One region of the Streptomyces malaysiensis subsp. malaysiensis genome, then DNA from elsewhere that is predicted to be linked to it. Evidence: riboswitches for the same ligand, from Rfam matches in the RefSeq annotation. Region 1 holds a riboswitch; the other holds the start of a gene.
What was found. Region 1 has a riboswitch for S-adenosylmethionine ahead of AB0E24_RS23045 (glutathione S-transferase C-terminal domain-containing protein). Riboswitches for the same ligand answer to the same signal wherever they lie in the genome.

Region 1 (7,196 bases):
CATGGCGTGCGGATCGACCAAGCTCTGGAACGGCGAGGCCACCTGGTTCTGTTGTGGCAACTCCTGGGGTCCGTGCGCCACGACGGGCGGCGGCGCGTGCGGCACCTGCCGCTCCAGCGCCCTGCACGCCGCCTGGCCCAACGCCTCCAAGGCGTGCTGGGACATCACCCGGCCGGACCTGTGCGGCGAGGACATACCCCGGCGCGGCTGTGGCTCGGAGATGAAGGTGCGCCACGACTGCTCGGGCGCGAGCGTCTGTGTCACCGTCACCGACTGCGGCCCGCGCACCCGTAGCTTCTGCTCCGAGTCCACCTGCTGCGACGGGGTCTGCCGTACCAACCGGGTCATCGACCTCACCCCCGCCGCCTTCTCCGCCATCGGCAGCCTGAGCTCCGGCACCCTGCCGGTCTCCATCTTCGAATGAGGCGGGCCAGGCCATGAGCGCGTACCGAACCGGCGACCCCCTCGACCGCCGTCGCTTCCTCACCGCCGCCGCTCTCCGCGGCGCCACCGTCATCGGCACGGGAGCGCTGAGCGCGAGCGCCCTGAGCACGGGAGTCCTCGGCACCCGAGCCACCGGAACCACCGGAACCACCGGAGTCATCGGGGCGACAGCCCTGGGCGCCGTGGACGCCGACGCCGCCTTCGCCGCGCCCATACGCCCCCTGGACCCCGCGGTCGCCCGGAGCGCGTTCGCCGAGGGGCGGATCGCCGCGATCAACGGCGACGTCCTGGAGGTCGCGGGCTCCTACGGCGACCACTCCCGGGTGCGGATCACGGGCGCCACCAGCGTCTGGAAGGGCCGGGCCACCACCGCGGCCGATATCGAGACCGGCGACGGACTCTACGCCCGCGGCCTCCCGCTGCCCGACGGCACCCTCGCCGCCGACGCGGTGTGGGTCAACATCGTCAACCTCCACGCCACCATCCGCGGTATCGAGAAGACCCGGCTGCATCTCGCCCACGGGCAGCACGAGATCATCGGCAACCTCATGGCGGAGAGGACCAGCGCCGCGTACGGCGACGCCTCGCCGACCGCCGATCTGTCCCGGCTCACCATCGGACAGAGCGCCCAGGTCCTGGGCGCGTGGCGGCCGTCCGACGGTTCCGTGGACCTCGTACGGGTCGCGGTCGCGCCCGGTGCGGGGAGGCGGCGGTGAGCGCTCTGGCCCGCGACCTCGCCCCGCTGGTGCTCGCCGGGGTGCTCGGACCGGCGGGGGCCGGCAAGCTGTTCGGCCGGGGCACCGCCCGGCAGGCGCCCCGTACCGCGCTCGCTCGGCTGCTGCGCGACGGCGGCCGGGCCGCGCTCTTCCTCCGCGTCCTCGGCGCGGTCGAACTCCTCCTCGCCGCCGCGCTGCTGGCGCCGCCCACCACCCCGCTCCCGGGAGCGGGGGCCGCCCTCCTCGGCGCGGGCTTCCTCGGCTATCTCGGCTACGCCCGCACCGCCGCGCCCGGCTCCTCCTGCGGCTGTACGGCGCGGCAGGAGGCGCCCCTCACCTGGCGCGCCTTCGCCCGCGCCGCCGCGGTTCTCGCGGGCGGTGCCGCGGCGGCCCTGGCGCGGCAGCCCTGGTGGACCGCGGCGGCCCGCCATCCGGCCGCGGCGGCGTGCCTGGTCCTGGCCGCGGCGGTGGCCCTGACGGCCCTCTCCGCCGATCCGGAGCGCCGCTGGCGAATGCCGCTGCGCCGACTCCGGCTGCGGATCGCCGGACATCCGCTCGCCGCGACAGCGACAGCGACAGCGACGGCGACGGCGGCAGCGACGGCGGTGGCGCCTGCGACCACGCAGGCGGCGATGCCGCCCGATGCGGCCGGAGCCCCGCCACCGGTGCCGCTCACCGCGGCCGGAGCGCGGACGGCGGTCCCGGTCGCCGCGACCGTCGAACTGCTGGAGCGCTCCCGCGCCTGGCAGAGCGTCTCCCGTGTGGTGCGCTCCGCTCTGATGGACCACTGGGACGACGGCGGCTGGCGCATCCTCCAGTTCGCCGGGGTGTACGGGGGCGGCACGGCCGCGAGGCCCGTTCTGGTGCTCTTCGCGGTGGACGCCGCGGCCAGCCTGGACACGGTGCGCGAGCCCGCCGTCCGGGTCAGCGTCATCGACGCGGACAGCGGAGCCCCGGTCATGGCCACGGCGTGAGGCCCGCCCAGCGGGCTCGCACGGCCGCCGGGACACCGCATGGGTGCCCCGGGCGAGCTCCCGGCGGAACGTCACCACCCCGAGTAGCCTGGACGGCACTGCCCAGGTCGAGCCGGTGGCGCGGGTAGGGGAGTGGGTATGTCCGAGAATCGGTCCGCGTCCGGCTCCCGGGGGCCCAGATGGTGGCGGCGGCTGGAGGACGCGTTCCACCGGTCGGCGCTCGGACGCGGCTGGCGGCGGGGCAGTGAATTCGAGCTGCTGCACCGCGCGATGGGCTTCGCCGCCCTGGGCTTTCTCACCCTGGTGCCCCTGCTGATCGTGGTGGCCGCGGCCGACCCGGTGAACCGGCTGGGATTCGCCCAGTGGCTGGGCGAGGGCCTCGGACTCTCCCCGACCTCGCGGGACGAGGTGCAGCGGCTGTTCGCCCCGCCCAAGCAGGCGCTGGAGTCCACCACCGCCTTCGGTCTGGCCACGCTCGCCATCTTCGGGCTGCGCTTCGGCACGGTGCTCCAGGTCGGCTACGAGAAGGTGTGGGAGCTTCCGGCCGGCCGCTGGCACACCGTCTGGCGCCATCTGGTGTGGCTCGTGGTGCTGATCTGCTATCTGCTGCTCTCCGCCCATCTGGCGCCCGGTCTCTCCCGGGTGCTGGTGGCGGTGGTGGGCACGGTGCTGTTCTTCTGGTGGTCGCAGCATCTGCTGCTCGGCGGGCGGATCAGCTGGGGCGCCCTGCTGCCCGGCGCGCTGGCCACCGGCGTCGGGCTGCTGGGGCTGCGGGTCTTCTCCCAGCTGGTGTTCTCCCCGCTGATCGCCTCCAGCACGGTCTCCTACGGCCCGGTCGGCACCGTCCTGGTCGTCCAGTCCTGGCTGGTCGGCGTCGGCTTCGTGGTCTTCGGCGGTGCGCTCGTCGGGCGGGTGCTGCACGAGGACTATCTGCGGATGGTGGCATGGCGCCGCAAGAGACACCGCGACCGCGCCAAGGCGGACCCACCGGTCGGCTGACGCCCGGACGACGAGCGTACGGGCCGTTCGGCCCGCCGCCCCCGGTGGTTCCCGCCGACGGTCCGTTTTCATGATCGCCAAGCCTGGCGCCGGACCGGAAACGCCATCGCCCCGAGCCGGGCGCGCCTGGCATGCTGGCGGTGTGAACGGACCCGAGATCCACCTCAGCCTCGCCCCTGAACTGCGGTTCTTCACCGTCCCTGAGCGCCGCCGCCCCTGGACGGCCGTCGTCACCGACGGCGCTTCGACTCTCGGCCATGTCGTCGAGTCGCTCGGGGTCCCGCTCACCGAGGTCGGCAGGCTGCTGGTGGACGGGGACGAGGCCGCTGTCTCGCATGTGCCGAGCGCGGGGGAGACCGTGGAGGTCCACCCGGTCGTCCGCCCGCAGCGAGTGCCGGGCGCGCCGCTGCGCTTCCTGCTCGATGTGCATCTGGGCACGCTCGCGCGCCGGCTGCGGCTGCTGGGCGTGGACGCCGCGTACGAGAGCGAGGACATCGGCGATCCCGAGCTGGCCGCGCGCTCCGCCGCCCAGCGCAGGGTGCTGCTCTCCCGCGACCGCGGGCTGCTGCGCCGCCGTGAGCTGTGGGCCGGGGCGTATGTCTACAGCGACCGCCCCGATGAGCAACTGCGGGACGTCCTCGGCCGGTTCACCCCGAGCCTGGTGCCCTGGACCCGCTGCACCGCCTGCAACGGCCCGCTGGAGGACGCCGACAAGGAGGCGGTCCGGGAGCGGCTCCAGCACGGCACCCGGCGCACTTACGAAGTCTTCGCCCGCTGTACGGCCTGCGGGCGGGTCTACTGGCGCGGCGCCCACCACGCCCGTCTGGAAGCCATCGTGGCCGGGGCGATGGGCGAGTTCGGCGCCGCCAGGGCCGCCCTGACCTGAGCGGAGCCGCAGGTCAGGGCGGTGCCTCGGCGGTGACTGGCGGCGGTGGCCGCTACGGCGACTGGTGGCGATGGCTGCTTACGGCCGCCTTCGACGGTGGCGGTGACCTCCAGGGTCCTCGGCGGTGGCGGTCACCGCCGGCGCGGAAACCCCAGGGCGGAAACTCAGGACACCTCGTCCTGGAGCGCCTCCGGGATCGTGGTGTGGAAGGCCGGATGGGCATGCAGCCGCCGTACATAGGCGCGCAGCCGCCCGTGCCGGGAGACCCGGTGGGCCGCGTCGGCGTCCAGGAGGGGCCGGTACTCGGTGTCGAGCTGGACGAGGGCCACCCACAGGTCCACATCGGCGGCGGTCAGCTCGTCGCCCAGTGCGTACGGCGCGGTCGCCAGCTGTCGGTCGAGCCGGTCCAGGGCGGTCAGCAGCCGCTCGAGCGCCGCGTCCCGGCACTCCGGCTCGTGCGCCGTCCCGGCCTGCCGTGCGGCGTGGGTGATGTCCTCGTCGAGGAGTTCGCGGAGGGCGTCGATGTCCGCGGCGAGGGCCGCCGGGCGCAGCCGGGGAGATCCGGCGCCGCCCGGGTCGCTCAGATGGCCGGCGAGATCGCGCAGGATGTCGGGCGTGTGATTGCTGACGACACGTCCGGTCCAGCCGTCGCACAGCGCGGGCGCGTCCAGCGGTCCGCCGTAGCGGTGCCAGGTGGCCTCGTAGGCCCCGCGCAGCGCGGCGAACGCTTCGGGGGTGTCGTCCGGGAGCCCGAGGAGAGTGGTGGCGACGGTGTTCCGCAGCCCGAGCAGATCGAGGGTGATGGAGACGCGCAGCGAGAGCGGACAGCTCGCGGAGAGATAGAGCCGATAGCGATGCGGCACCGGATAGAAGCCACCGGCGAGGTCGACGCCGATACGGCTGCGGAAGCGGTGCGGCGGTGCGGGCGGGGCGATCCGGGGACGCGGCGAACAGGGGTCGGGGTCGAGCAGAGCGGCGGGACCTGAACTGACGGAAAACGTCTCGGACATGGCTCTCCAAGGCAATGACGGAGCCCCGGCCCCGCCGGTCAGGCGGCGCCGATGGCGCAACGGAAGGGAAGCCCGCGCGGGGCGCCCGCCGGGACGGTGCCGGGACACACCCGGCCCGGCCCCGGCGCGCGAGGCCGCGCTCAGTGCTCGGTGACCGCGTCGATTCAGACGGCTGGACTGGAGGCGCTGCAAATGCGCAGCAGATCGATGTGCAGCCGCCTGGTCAGGAGGTGATCCGCCGGAGCCAGGAGACGGCGGAGCGGGGACAACGGCCGGGGACGCCGACGGGCGCCGTCCCTGTGGCTGTCGGTCCTGGGCATCTCCACCGATCCCATCATCGGGGGCTCGCGAGGCAGCGAGACCGCGCTTGTCCCGTCCACGCCGACGGGACCTGGTCGTCACCCGGGGGCACCCCGTCGCGGAAGAAGGGTTGCCTGTCAGCGAGCCGGGGCCGATGACCCGCCTGAGCGGGGATACCGCACGGTGGGCGCTGACAATCGTGACCGTCCCTGACAGTGTCGTCGCGCTCCGCGAGGGCGTCAACCCATGCCAAGGCGGCCAACGCGGGCCGACGGTACGGCGGATGTACGACGCCGGTGTGGCCGCACCCACTCGGAGAACCGGCTGGGAGAGCCCACTTCGGAGAAGCGGCTCAAAGAACCCACACAAAGAACCCACACAAAGAACCGGCTCAGAGAACCGGCCGCCCCGCGCCGCCGATGACCCGCTCGATGAGGACCATCGCCGCGTCGTCCGACAGCCGCCCCTCCGTATGCCGGACCAGGGCGTGGCGCAGCCCGTCCAGGTACTCGGACGGAGTGGCGCCGTCCAGCGTCTCCATGGTCCGGTGCAGCGGGAAGAACTCGTTGCAGTGGTTGCGGGCCTCGACCACTCCGTCGGTGTGCAGCAACAGCCGGTCACCGGGCAGGAACGGAAAGGTCTCGACGCGGATCGGGGGAGGGGCAAGGAAATCCTCGAGGCCGAGCGGCGGCAGCGGGCGCACCGGGTCCAGGGAGCGCACCTTGCGCCCGCGCATCACCAGGGGCGGCGGATGGCCCCGGTTGATCAGATGGACCAGTGACTCCTCCGACACCTGGGCGAGCAGCACGGTGACGAACTGCTCCTCCAGCTCCTGCGGGTCCTGGAACTGGGAACGGTCCAGCAGCTCGTACTCGCGCCCCAGCGCGGCCGCGCAGCGGTGCATCACCTCGGCGAGATCCTGCTCGTAGTGCACCGCCTCCCGGAAGGCGCCCACCACGGCCGCGGCGGACCGCACCGCGGCCAGCCCCTTTCCCCGCACATCGCCGACGATCAGCCGCACTCCGTAGCGGGTGGACATCGCCTCGTACAGGTCCCCGCCGATCTGCGCTCCGCGCTCGGCCGCCATATAGACACTGGCGGTGTTCACCACGCCCATCCGGGCGGGCAGCGGCCTCAGCACCACGTTCTGGGACACCTCGGCGATCCGGCGGATATGGGCCAGCTCACGGTCCCGGCGCACCCGTACCGCGCTGGTCGCCACGCTCGCGACCGCCACCACCACCAGGGCCAGCAGATTCGCGTACACCACCTCGCTGCCCCACGCGTCGTTGTGGGCGGCGGTGATCCCGCAGATCGCCGCGGCCAGCAGCGCCACACCGGCGCTGCCGAACGGCCCCATGGTCACCGCCGCCAGCGCCGGCGCCGGGGAGAGCAGAGAGCCGGTGTAGAGGGTGTGCGCGGGGGAGAGCTCAATACTGAGCACCGCCGCCAGGACCACGAACGGCAGACACCGTGTGATCGCGAACAACGTCTGGCTGCGACCGCTCGCCCCCGGGGTCGGGCGCATGAATCGCATAATTCGGACTTTAGCCGACGAAAGCCCCCGAAGGGATGATTATCCATAACGCGAGACATCAGCCCCGGGCGTAGCCTGACGCTATGCCCGAGCTACCGGATGTCGAGGGGTTCCGGCGGACGCTCGCCTCCTGTGCCCAGGGCCGCCGCGTCGAGCGGGCGGCGGTGGCCGACGCGGGGGTGTTGCACGGGGTGACCGCCCAGCGGCTGAAGCGCGACCTCAAGGGCCGCCGCTTCGCCGCACCGCGCCGCCACGGCAAGTGGCTGATCGCCCCCACCGACGGGCCCACGGTCCTGCTGCATTTCGGCATGACCGGGCGGCTGGTGTGCG
Region 2 (7,196 bases), on a different contig from region 1:
GCGTCCGGTACGGAATGATCTGACCATGATCGAGACGTCGTCGGGGCCCGGCCGCCCCTGGATGGCGGGGCCCGGCCGCCCGTGGATGACGTACGGCCTGATCGTCAGCTGCTGCCTGATCTTCGTCCTCGGACCGGCCTCGGGGCTCAACCCCGGCTATGGCTCGGGCGGGCGGCTGGTGGAGGCCCAGTCCACGTACTTCGAGCGCTGGGGCGTGGTGCCGAGCGCGCTGTGGAGCGGCGCCCCGGACCAGCCGCTCGCCCCGCTGACCGCGCTGTTCGTGCACGGCAACTGGCTGCATCTGCTCGGCAACATGCTGTTTCTCTACGTCTTCGGGGCGATGACCGAGGAGCGGATGGGACGCCTCCAGTTCGCCGCCTTCTACCTCGCCACCGGCTATCTGGCGCTGCTCGGCTACGCCGCCGCGCACGCCGACTCGGCCCAGAGCCTGGTGGGCGCCTCCGGGGCCATCTCCGGGGTGCTCGGCGCGTTTCTGTGGCTGTTTCCCCGGGCCCGGGTGACCAGCCTCTTCCCGTTTCTGCTCTTCCTCCCGCTGCGCTTCCCCGCCTGGGCGGTGCTGATCTTCTGGGTGGCCCTCCAGTGGCTGGCCGCCCGGCAGGCCGACGACCGCCCGGGCGTGGCCTATCTCGCCCATCTCGTGGGCTTCACCCTCGGGTTTCTCTTCGCGTGGGCCCGATTCGGGCGGACGGCTAGAGTGGGCGGCGCAGCCCGGGCCAGTGAGGGAGAAAGTCAGCCGTGATCACTTCGATCGTGCTCATCAAGACCAACGTGGACCAGATTCCGGAGACCGCCGAGAAGATCGCCGCGATCGGCGGTGTGAGCGAGGTCTACTCGGTCACCGGCGCGCACGATCTGATCGCGATGGTGCGGGTGGCCCGGCACGACGACCTCGCGGACATCATCACGGGCGAGATCAGCAAGGTGCCGGGGGTGGCCTCGACCGAGACCCACATCGCCTTCCGTACGTACTCGCAGCACGACCTGGAGGCCGCGTTCGCGATCGGTCTGGACGGCTAGGGGAACCGGGGCTCCGCCCCGGACCCCGGGGGCTGAGGGCGAAGCCCCTGCCACGCGGCGGAGCCGCGCCGTAGACCCCGTAGGGCCCGGCCGCGCCCGAACGCTCGGGCCACAGGTCCGGAATCCTCAGCCGCGGTCCGGGACGCAGCGGCCGTCCTCGGTGCGGTAGCTCCACCGGGCCCCGTCGCGCACCAGCTCCTTCACGGCGCCGACGAACCGCTCCACATGCTCGTCCGGGGTGCCCGCCCCGAAGCTGACCCGGATCGCGTTCAGCGCCCGCTCCCCCGGCGCGGCCTCGGGCGCACCGCACTCGCCCGGCTCGTCGGGCTCGCTGTCCAGCAGGGTGCGGACCAGCGGATGCGCGCAGAAGAGCCCGTCGCGTACGCCGATGCCGTACTCCGCGGAGAGCGCCGCCGCGAAGTGGGAGCTGTTCCAGCCCTCCACCACGAACGACAGCACCCCGACCCGGGGCGCGTCGTCGCCGAACAGCGAGAGCACCCGCACCTCGGGCACCTCGGCCAGCCCCGCCCGCACCTTCTCGATCAGCTGCCGCTCACGGGCGACCAGCCCCTCGAAACCGGCCTCGGTCAGCGCCTTGCACGCCGAGGCGATCGCGTAGACCCCGATCACGTTCGGCGAGCCCGCCTCGTGCCGGGCGGCGGTGGTGTGCCACTCGACGTCGACACCGCCGTCGTCCCTGCGGGCCACCTTACGGCTGGCGCCGCCGCCCGCCAGATACGGCCGGGCCTCCCGCAGCCAGTCCGCCCGCCCGGCCAGCACACCGGCCCCGAAGGGCGCGTACAGCTTGTGCCCGGAGAAGGCCACCCAGTCGACGTCCGCCTCCGCGATGTCCACGGGGTGGTGCGGGGCCAGCTGCGCGGCGTCCAGGACGATACGGGCGCCATGCGCGTGCGCGGCCGCGGCCAGCTCCCGCACCGGCCACAGCTCACCGGTCACATTGGACGCGCCGGTCACACAGACCAGCGCCGGGCCCCCGGAGCGCCCCGCGAGCGCCCGCTCCAGCGTCTCCACCGCCTGCCGCGGGGAGCGCGGGGCGCTGAGGTAGCGGACGGTGAGGTCCGCCCGCTGCTCCCACGGCAGCAGCGAGGCATGGTGCTCGGTCTCGAAGACGTAGACCTCGGTGCCCCGCGGCGCCACGGCGGCCAGGAGGTTGAGCGAGTCGGTGGTGGAGCGGGTGAAGACGACCTGGTCGTCCTCGCGGCAGCCGAGGAAGGCGGCGACGTCCTTACGGCTGTTCTCGAAGAGGTCGGTGGACAGCTGCGAGAGATAGCCCGCCCCGCGGTGCACGCTGCCGTAGTAGGGCGCGTAGGCGGCGATGTCGTCCCAGACCCGGCGCAGCGCGGGGGCGCTGGCGGCGTAGTCGAGCGCCGCGTAGGTCACCTCGCCCCCGGTGACCAGGGGCACCAGAACGTCGCTGCCCAGCACGGGCAGCGGCTCACAGGCGGCGACGGAGGAATCGGCGGAGGCGGAGGCGGAGGCGAGGGCAGAAGGGCGCACGGACATGGCGAAGTCTCCCGTAAGGGTCGAAGGAATGCGTGCCGCGCACGGGGACGGCGACGAGCCGGCCGTCGGGGCGCGGAGAGGACGCTCGACGCACGGCGGACACCGCGCGGAGCAGGAGAGAAACGGGCCGTCCGGCCCTAGCGCATTCGCTGCATCACGGAAGAGCTCCCTCGACCACCAGGACCCCTAGTGCGAGGGGTCCGCGCTTGCCGCCGGCCTCGCTGCCTGGCGGCCTGGTCATCACCCGGGGCACCCCGCCACGGACGGAGGGTTGCCGGACAGCGGGCCGGGGCCGTAGTCGCTGTCGCTCGTGACCTGGGCAGGAGTATGCCATGTCCTACGGCGGTGCCCATGCCCTGTCCGTATCCCGGACAGAACATGGGCACCGTGACCGACGGCGGAGCGCTCAGGCGTGGGTGGCCCGTACCCACCGCTCCAGGACGTCGCGCGCCGCGCCCGAGTCGATCGACTCGGCGGCCCGCGCGGCGCCCGCCGCGATCCGGTCCGCCAGAGGCTTGTCGCCCGGCTCCGGCTCGAGCGCCACCAGCGCCGCCGCCGAGTTCAGCAGCACCGCGTCCCGGACCGGGCCCTTCTCGCCCGCCAGCAGCCTGCGGGCCACATCGGCGTTGTACGAGGCGTCAGCACCGCGCAGGGCCTCGATGGGGGCCAGTGCGACGCCCGCGTCCCGGGGGTCGAAGGTCTCCTGGCGCACGGCGCCGCCCCGGACCTCCCACACCTGGGAGGTCGTGGTCACGGTGAGCTCGTCCAGCCCGTCGTCGCCGCGGACGACCAGCGCGGAGGAGCCCCGCTCGGCCAGCACACCGGCGATGATGGGCGCCATCCGGGCGTCGGCGACCCCGGTGGCCTGGCACTTCACCCGCGCCGGGTTGGTCAGCGGGCCGAGCAGGTTGAACGGGGTGGCGACGCCCAGCTCACGGCGGGCCGAGGCGACATGCCGCAGCGACGGATGGAACTTCACCGCGAAGCAGAAGGTGATCCCCGCCTCCTCCGCGACCTCGACCACCCGCTCTGGGCCGATGTCCAGATTGACGCCCAGCTTCTCCAGCACATCGGAGGCGCCGCTGGCGGAGGACGCGGCGCGGTTGCCGTGCTTGACGACCCGCGCGCCGGTACCGGCCACGACCAGCGCGGACATGGTGGAGATATTGACGGTCCTGGCGCGGTCGCCGCCGGTGCCGACGATGTCCACGGTCGCCCCGGGCACCTCGATCACCCTGGCGTGCTCGTACATGGCCCGCACCAGACCGGCCACCTCGGAGACCGTCTCGCCCTTGGCGCGCAGCGCGATCGCGAATCCGGCGATCTGGGCGTCGGTGGCCTCGCCCCGCATGATCCGGTCCATGGCCCAGGCGGTGTCGTCCACGTCGAGGTCACGGCCGGCGATCAGCGTGCTCAGTACGTCCGGCCAGGTGCGGGCCGTCGCGGTGCTGTCGCCTCCGGCGGTGGTCACAACGTCCATGGTCCGCTCCTGGATCCGTGGGGTGGGCAGGGAAGGGGTCCGCGCACTTCAGCGGCCCGTCGGCAAGCCTATCGGCAGCACGGCCGGGGCCCCGGCCGGACCGTGCGGTCCGGGCCGGGGCCCTGGTCTGTGGCGTAGCTGTATGAAGAAACCGGTCGCTGGAGGGGCTCCGGGAGATCAGTGGTGGCCGTGGCCGCTGGTGATCTCGTGGTACTCCTCGCGGGTCGGCTTCGGAATGACGTTGTCCTCGCCGTAGTAGCCCTTGGAGAGCTTCGAACGGAGCTTCTGAGAAGGCTTTATCTTCTGCTTGACCCCGTTCTCGTCGACCGCGGGGCCGATCTCGTAGGGCTCGGGCTGGTCGTGCTGGGTGAGCGTGTGCAGCTGCTCCTGCGAGAGCGGCTCGTGGACCTCGATGAACTCACCGTGCGGCAGCCGCTTGATGATGCCGGTCTCCCGGCCGTGCAGCACCTTGTCCTTGTCGCGCCGCTGGAGGCCGAGGCAGATCCGCTTGGTGGCGATGAACGCCACCACCGGGCCGACGAAGAAGCCGATCCGCACGAACCAGGTGATCGCGTTGATCGACAGCTGGAAGTGGGTGGCCCACAGGTCGTTACCGCCACCGACCAGCATGATGAAGTACGCCGTCAGCCAGGCGACGCCGAAGGCCGTACGGGTCGGGGCGTTGCGCGGGCGGTCCAGGATGTGGTGCTCACGCTTGTCGCCGGTGATCCAGGACTCGATGAACGGGTAGAGCCCGATCGCGAAGAGGACCAGCGGGAAGAGCACGATCGGGATGAACACGCCCAGGACGAGCGTATGACCCCAGGCGGTGATCTCCCAGCCCGGCATCACCCGGACCAGACCCTCGGCGAAGCCCATGTACCAGTCGGGCTGGGCGCCGGTGGACACCTGGTCAGGACGGTAGGGACCGATGGTCCAGACGGGGTTGATGGTCGCCACCGCGGAGAGGACCGCGATCACACCGAAGACCAGGAAGAAGAAGCCGCCCGCCTTGGCCATGTAGACCGGCAGCAGGGGCATGCCCACGACGTTCTTCTCGGTCTTTCCGGCGCCGGGGTACTGCGTGTGCTTGTGGTAGAAGACCAGGATCAGGTGCGCCACCAGCAGGCCGAGCATGATGCCCGGCAGCAGCAGGACATGGACCGGGTAGAGCCTCGGGATGAGGTCCATTCCGGGGAACTCGCCGCCGAAGACGAACATCGAGATGTAGGTGCCGACCACCGGGATCGACAGGAACACACCCTCGATGAACCGCAGACCGGTACCGGAGAGCAGGTCGTCCGGGAGCGAGTAGCCGGTGAAGCCGGTCATCATGCCGAGGAAGAACAGCAGGAAGCCGAACAGCCAGTTGATCTCACGCGGCTTGCGGAAGGCGCCGGTGAAGAACACGCGCATCATGTGCGTGAACATGCCGCAGAGGAAGACCAGCGCGGCCCAGTGGTGGATCTGCCGGATCAGCAGACCGCCACGCACCTCGAAGCTGATGTCCAGCGTCGAGGCGAACGCCTCGGACATCTTGACGCCCTGCATCGGGACGTACGGCCCGTGGTACGTGACCTCTTCCATGCTGGGGTGGAAGAACAGCGTCAGATACACACCCGTGAGGATGATGACGATGAAGCTGTAGAGGCAGACCTCGCCCAGCATGAAGGACCAGTGGTCCGGAAAGATCTTGCGCATATTGGCCTTGGCCAGGCTGTAGACCCCCAGCCGGCCGTCGGCCCAGTCCGCGACACGCTCCCCCGCGGGCGCTTTGCCGCGGCGCTGCGCGCCGCTGTCGCTTGCAGTACTCATCCGCGCTCCCAGTAAGCAGGACCGACGGGCTCCGGGAAGTCGCCCATGGCTTCGAGGTACCCCTGGTCATTGGCCCTGATCCGCAGCTGCGGCAGTGCGTGACCGGCCGGACCGAAGATCACTCGGCCACCGTCGGAGAGATCGAAGGTCGACTGGTGGCAGGGGCACAGGACGTGGTGCGTCTGCTGCTCATAGAGGTTGATCGGGCAGCCGACGTGGGTGCAGATCTTGGAGAACGCGACGATGCCCTCGTGCGACCAGTCCAGTTCGCGCTTGTCCTTGATGTTCTCCGGCTGGAGCCGGACCAGCATCAGGGCCGCCTTGGCGATCTCCGTCTGGAAGTCGTGCTGGTCCTCGCTCATGCCCTCGGGCATGGCGAAGGTGAGCGAGCCGACGGAGATGTCCTCGGGGCGCAGCGGCTGCATGGTGTTGTAGTTCATCAGCCGCTTGCCCTTGGCCCACTTGGTGTGCCGCAGCTTGGTGCCGGGCAGCGGACCGAGGTCCCGCAGCAGCACGATGCCGGAGAGCGGCACCAGCGCGAGCGCGCCGAAGAGGGTGTTGCGGGCCAGCTTGCGCCGCCCGAAGCCCGACTCCTTGGCGCCGGTGCTGAACTCCTCGAGGACCTTCGACTTCACCTCGGGGTCGGCCTCGATGGGGTGCCGCTCGTCGGCGATCTCCTCATCGGACATCAGGGTGCGGGCCCAGTGGACCGCGCCCGCGCCGATGGTGAACAGCGCGATGCCGAGCGTCACTCCGAGCGCGAAGTTGAGCGCGCTGATGTGCCCGATCGGGAAGACGTAGATGTACCTGTCGACCGGGATCGCCACATACGCGGCGATGAAGGCGATCGTGGCCACCATCGAGACCGTGAAGAGCAGGGCGACGGTGCGCTCGGAGCGCTTCGCGGCGCGCTCGTCGATGTCCTGCTTGCGGTGCTCGTGCGGGGGCAGCCCCGGGTCGGCGAACGGGTCGTCGACCGGCCTGACGGCGCTCTCGGCCCCCCGTGCCTCCGGCAGCTTCTCTTCTGCTTCTGAAATCTCGTGGCTACTCATGACTTCTTGGCCTTTGCGGTCCGGGCTGCGACCCAGATGGTGAGGACGATCATCGCGCCCATACCGAAGATCCAGCCGAACAGACCCTCACTCACCGGGCCGAGCCCGCCGAGCTCGAGACCGCCGGGGCTCTTGCTCTTGTCGCTGTTGACCGTGTCGAGGTACGCGATGATGTCCTGCTTGTTCTTCTCCGGCATCACGGTGTCGGGGAAGGAGGGCATGTTCTGCGGGCCGGTCTGCATGGCCTCGTAGAGATGCTTGGGGCTGACTCCGTCGAGGGCCGGTGC

Region 2: linked by a shared signal. The riboswitch ahead of AB0E24_RS18210 (aminotransferase class V-fold PLP-dependent enzyme) and the one ahead of AB0E24_RS23045 (glutathione S-transferase C-terminal domain-containing protein) in region 1 are both predicted to bind S-adenosylmethionine.

What each region holds. Positions count from the first base shown of each region.
Region 1 covers NZ_JBEZNG010000011.1:138,794-145,989, reverse strand. Annotated here, with positions in the region: gene AB0E24_RS23070 (septal ring lytic transglycosylase RlpA family protein) at 2-424, shown strand; gene AB0E24_RS23065 (cell wall protein) at 438-1,160, shown strand; gene AB0E24_RS23060 (MauE/DoxX family redox-associated membrane protein) at 1,157-2,134, shown strand; gene AB0E24_RS23055 (YhjD/YihY/BrkB family envelope integrity protein) at 2,273-3,133, shown strand; gene AB0E24_RS23050 (Mut7-C RNAse domain-containing protein) at 3,276-4,019, shown strand; gene AB0E24_RS23045 (glutathione S-transferase C-terminal domain-containing protein) at 4,184-5,029, opposite strand; SAM riboswitch class IV at 5,388-5,534, opposite strand; gene AB0E24_RS23040 (PP2C family protein-serine/threonine phosphatase) at 5,721-6,857, opposite strand; gene AB0E24_RS23035 (Fpg/Nei family DNA glycosylase) at 6,950-7,196, shown strand, end outside.
Region 2 covers NZ_JBEZNG010000008.1:88,177-95,372, reverse strand. Annotated here, with positions in the region: gene AB0E24_RS18220 (rhomboid family intramembrane serine protease) at 26-760, shown strand; gene AB0E24_RS18215 (Lrp/AsnC ligand binding domain-containing protein) at 757-1,038, shown strand; gene AB0E24_RS18210 (aminotransferase class V-fold PLP-dependent enzyme) at 1,165-2,562, opposite strand; SAM riboswitch class IV at 2,760-2,878, opposite strand; gene trpD (anthranilate phosphoribosyltransferase) at 2,969-4,042, opposite strand; gene qcrB (cytochrome bc1 complex cytochrome b subunit) at 4,220-5,857, opposite strand; gene qcrA (cytochrome bc1 complex Rieske iron-sulfur subunit) at 5,854-6,909, opposite strand; gene qcrC (cytochrome bc1 complex diheme cytochrome c subunit) at 6,906-7,196, opposite strand, start outside.